DNA from 2 places in the Mariprofundus ferrinatatus genome. Region 2 is predicted to be linked to the other one. Evidence: riboswitches for the same ligand, from Rfam matches in the RefSeq annotation. Region 2 holds a riboswitch; the other holds the start of a gene.
The links. Region 2 has a riboswitch for S-adenosylmethionine ahead of Ga0123462_RS04195 (5' nucleotidase, NT5C type). Riboswitches for the same ligand answer to the same signal wherever they lie in the genome.
Positions count from the first base shown of each region.

Region 1: another riboswitch for S-adenosylmethionine. It lies ahead of thrC (threonine synthase); the one in region 2 lies ahead of Ga0123462_RS04195 (5' nucleotidase, NT5C type).

Region 1 is NZ_CP018800.1:399,395-401,793, reverse strand. It holds gene thrC (threonine synthase) at 1-1,159, opposite strand, end outside; SAM riboswitch class I at 1,269-1,403, opposite strand; gene apbC (iron-sulfur cluster carrier protein ApbC) at 1,709-2,399, shown strand, end outside.
Region 2 is NZ_CP018800.1:858,939-861,337, reverse strand. It holds gene Ga0123462_RS04200 (DUF2779 domain-containing protein) at 1-533, shown strand, start outside; partial or broken gene Ga0123462_RS04195 (5' nucleotidase, NT5C type) at 798-1,259, opposite strand; SAM-I-IV-variant riboswitch at 1,294-1,398, opposite strand; gene Ga0123462_RS04190 (TerB family tellurite resistance protein) at 1,478-2,239, opposite strand; gene Ga0123462_RS11340 (hypothetical protein) at 2,331-2,399, opposite strand, start outside.

The DNA.
Region 1 (2,399 bases), 460 kb from region 2:
CCGCTTCCTGAGTCTTCAGGCCGTTTCCGGTAATGCAGAGTACAATCGACTCGTCACGTGGCAACTTGCCGGACTCAATCATCTTCTTGGCGCAACCCAATGTCACGCCGCCTGCGGTCTCAGCAAAAATACCCTCGGTCTCGGCCAGCAGCTTCATGGCAGCGATCACCTCCTCATCGGAGATGTCCTCTGCCCAGCCACCGGACTCATTGATCACGCGGTTGGCATAATAACCGTCGGCAGGGTTACCGATTGCCAGAGACTTGGCGATGGTATCTGCATGCACAGGATGAATCATGTCGGTGCCATCCTTGACAGACTTGGCAATCGGCGAACAGCCGGTCGCCTGCGCGCCGTAAACAGCAGTACCGTTATCTTCGATCAGGCCGAGCTTGATGAACTCCTTGATCGCCTTGTCCACCTTGGTGCAGAGGGATCCTGACGCCATCGGCACAACCACATGCTTCGGCGCCTTCCAGCCCAGCTGCTCCATCATTTCATAGGCGAGCGACTTGGAGCCTTCGGCATAGAAGGGGCGCACATTCACATTTACGAAGGCCCAGCCGTATTTGCCGGCCACTTCGGAGCAGAGACGGTTTACATCGTCGTACTTGCCTTTGATGCCAATGATATTGGTGCCGAAAATGCCCGCACCGAGCACCTTGCCCTGCTCGAGATCGTGAGGGATAAAGACATAAGACTCCAAACCTGCCGCCGCAGCATTGGCAGCAACTGATCCGGCCAGATTGCCGGTAGAGGCACATGCCACGGTTTTGAAGCCGAACTCGACCGCCTTGGAGAGCGCCACGGATACTACGCGGTCCTTGAAGGAGAGGGTCGGATAACAGACGGAATCGTTCTTGATATAGAGCTCCTTGACGCCAAGAGCCTTCTCAAGGTTTCTGGCGCGTACCAGCGGGGTGAAGCCGTTCTGGGCACCCACGGTTGGCTCGCCATCGATCGGCAGCAGCTCTTTATAACGCCACATGGTCTGCGGACGCGACTCGATCAGCTCGCGGGTGAATTTACCCTCCAGCTTGTGGTAGTCGTAGGCCACTTCCAGCGGCCCGAAGCAGAACTCACATACATGCGTCGGCTCAATCGGATATTCCTGGCCACATTCACGACACTTCAGCGCACGAACGATACTTTCACTCATTGATAGATACTCCGTTTTTTCGGCCATATCCAGAAACAAAAAAACCTCCGCGATAATTGCGAAGGTTGTCTATAGATGGAACTCCAAGGTGTTCCAAACGAACAACCCGCCATCATCGCTCCCTCGGTAATAAATTACTTCGGGCAGGCATTGGCACCATTCTCCTCGGATTCTCTTGCGATCATCTTTGGCCGGTTGCCGCAGTTTCTCAGGGCCTGTAACCCTCCACTGCTCTGGATAAAGCCGGATCAAAATATGTAGTGGCGGCGAATTATCGTGACGATTTTGAAAAAGGCAAGCACTCTTGTTGCATGCCCTGTTTGACACATACCCGCAAAATGGTTAGGTGTTTGGTTGTAATTCCCCTCTTGAACCGCGTCTTTCCCCTCCCTTTACAAGGACGCGGCAGCACCCCGTCAGGCAATGCCTGGCGGGGTGCTAATCTTTTCCGTTTTGGCATTACCCCCACAAGCAGTGCCCTTGACACTTTCGGGCAAGCTTCACACAGTGCCACCCCCTCAAAAAAGATGACCCCAACTGGAGGCCGACGTGGTAACTGAAGCTGAAATTCTCAAAGCACTCTCGGTGATTATCGATCCCGATTTTAACAAGGACATCGTAAGCCTCGGTTTTGTCAAAAACATCGCCATCAATAGTGGCGAAGTTGCCTTCACGGTGGAGCTGACCACACCGGCCTGCCCGGTTAAAGAGGAGTTCCGGCGCCAGGCCGAAGTTGCGGTATCCTCCCTGCCCGGTGTTGAGAAGGTTTCTGTCACCATGAGTGCGAAGACCACCCAGGGTCAGGCCAAGGAACATCTGCCTGGTGTGGCCAATATCGTTGCTGTTGCCTCCGGAAAAGGTGGCGTCGGTAAATCGACCACGGCGGTCAACCTTGCTGTTGCCATGGCGCAGACCGGCGCTCGCGTCGGCCTGCTCGATGCCGACATCTACGGCCCCTCCATCCCGCGCATGATGGGGCTGGCCGGATACAAGCCTCAAATCGATTACGACACCAAAACGATCCACCCGCTGGAGAACTACGGTGTAAAAACCATCTCAATCGGCTACATGATCGAGGACAATCAGGCGATGCTCTGGCGCGGCCCGATGGTGGCCGGCGCACTCTCCCAGCTGCTTACCGATGTGGCCTGGGGCGAGCTCGACTACCTCTTTGTCGACATGCCTCCGGGAACCGGTGATGCACAGCTTACCCTGACCCAGAAGGTGCCGGTGACAGGTG
Region 2 (2,399 bases):
TTCCATTTCAATGGTCATGTCATATTTATCATAAGAATGATCACAGCGATCATAAAGAGTTTCTGGATATCACTGGGAATGATCCAAGAAGGGAATTCGCTGAAAGCCTCATAGCTTGTTGCGGGGATGAGGGGCCGATTATCGTTTATAACGAATCCTTTGAAAAATCACGCATTCGTGAATTGGCAGAGGCTTTCCCTGACTTAAGCGATGAATTGCTAGCTTTGAATGCACGTGTCTTTGATTTACTTAAGATTATGCAAAAGCATTACTACCATCCATCAATGATGGGCTCATGGTCGATCAAGAGCGTGCTGCCGGCGCTTGTTCCTGAGCTCACCTATAGCACTTTAGTTGGAAGCGTCCATGATGGTAGCGAGGCACAGGTTGCTTACTACGATGCAATTTCATCAGATGCTGATTTACGAGTTAGGCAGAAGATATCGAGTTCACTTCTTGAGTATTGTAAACTTGATACGTTGGCGATGGTGAAAATTGCAGATGCATTGCATAATTACCAAAGCGGACATTGATGCTGAAGCGTTTCTCAAAGGAAGCAGAAATATTCCCAAAACCGCAGAGTGGACTACTGTTTTAAGGGTAGTCCACAACACGCTCTGAGTATTTGCTACTCATGATTCACTTTCCTCTATATTTGAAGAATCGGAGTCACCATTCTTAGATGCCGAAGCTTTCGGAAGGCCCGTCGAGCACATTCCACCAATAATGTAGCCACGCGTATAAATCGGGTGATCCGGCGGAGCCTGCAAGATACCTATGTATCCTTCTTTTTTGGTTAGGTAATGTAGAACGCTATACCAGTTAGTGAACTTTTCTGTGCCGAAGTGAATGTGCTCACCTGTAAAGCGATCTGCACCATTGGCAGTTCGATCATCAATAAGGTAGTCGCCCTCGCTTAGATTCTTGTGGTGGGAAAGGATCAGTCGCTTATAGGCTGGGTCGCCTAGATACTTCTTTACCCATTCGAGCTTATCGCTCCACGCCGATGGATTCTCCCACGGGGCTGTCGACAATATATAGGCGTCGAATTTCCTCGCTAATAGCCGGAAGGCTTCTAAAGCACCCTCTTTTGGCTTCATAGTCGAGAAGATACCTGGAACCTCGTCATACCTTCCTTCGTATTCCTTGAGCTGTTCCTCGTTCAGTTGGTTAATACCCGACTGAAAGTCCACCAACACGTTGTCCATGTCGATAAACAAAACTTTCTTTTTTGCATCCGAACCATTTTGTTTTGTCATAAAAAAGCCTCCGTTAGTTATCACCAAGGAGGCTTGTACCCTGTTTAGTTGCCGGTACGACCACATCCCCTTTCGGGAAACCACCTTTGTCTGGGAAGACAGGTTGGCGAGAGCATCAGCTCTTCTCTTGATGTACTACAATTATAGCTTAAAACTTGTTTTCGTCAAAGCTCGTTTGCACCGACACACGGAAAACCAAGGTGCCTGCGTTTGAACACTTAGCTCCGGCTAGCCATGATTGTTTCATATGCCTGATTGATTTGATGCATTTGTTCGTGTGCAAACTTCATAAATGCATCAGGCAAATTTTTCGACATCAGTTTATCAGGGTGATACTCATTACACCGATTGCGCCATGCTTTCTTCACAGCAGCATCAGTATCATCTGGCTTGCACCCTATGAGCTCATAAGCTTGGCTTAATTCAATGCTTACACCTTCAAACTCTTCTCGAAGCACGTCATAGGAAGAGCTTGGTAGACCAAGGTAAGGCGGTATGTTTTTTAGAATTTCTATTTCATCTGGATGCGTTGTCTTGTCTGCATATGCGACTGTAAACAGGAATCGATAGACCAGCTCTAGCAACTCTCGACTTGCAGTTAATTGTTTAAGCTTCTTTGCATAGTCATAGATGGTGTTATCATCTTTTAACGCACTATTAAAAGCCTGCTTAGCCACCTTCTTTGTATCTAAATCCATCTGGAGTTCATGAGTGGCTAGGTTGTTGATATGCTCAGCTTCCTTCGCACTTATACTTCCATCGGCTTTCGCCATCTTAGCCAGCATCGAGAACACGATCTGATAGAAAACAAGGTTAGAACTACTGCCACCTGAATTGGCATCAAATGGGCTTCCATTTTCTTTGGCCGCACTGTTAATGCCATTGGAGATCACAGCGCCTAAAAAACCACCAAATATGGCACCAATCCAACCTCCAATAAAAAGGCCTATTATTGCCCCAAAAAACAACCATCGCGACATTTCCACTCCAGTCCATACACCAAAATATGATGTATACCCTCTAAATTTCGACTCTTCCTTGCTCGTCCGAAGAACTCACAGAACCTGTAACTTACTGCTGCTCTTGAACCTCGATCGTGACCCTCATAGTTTTTATCCGGTTCAATGCCATTTCAGGGTC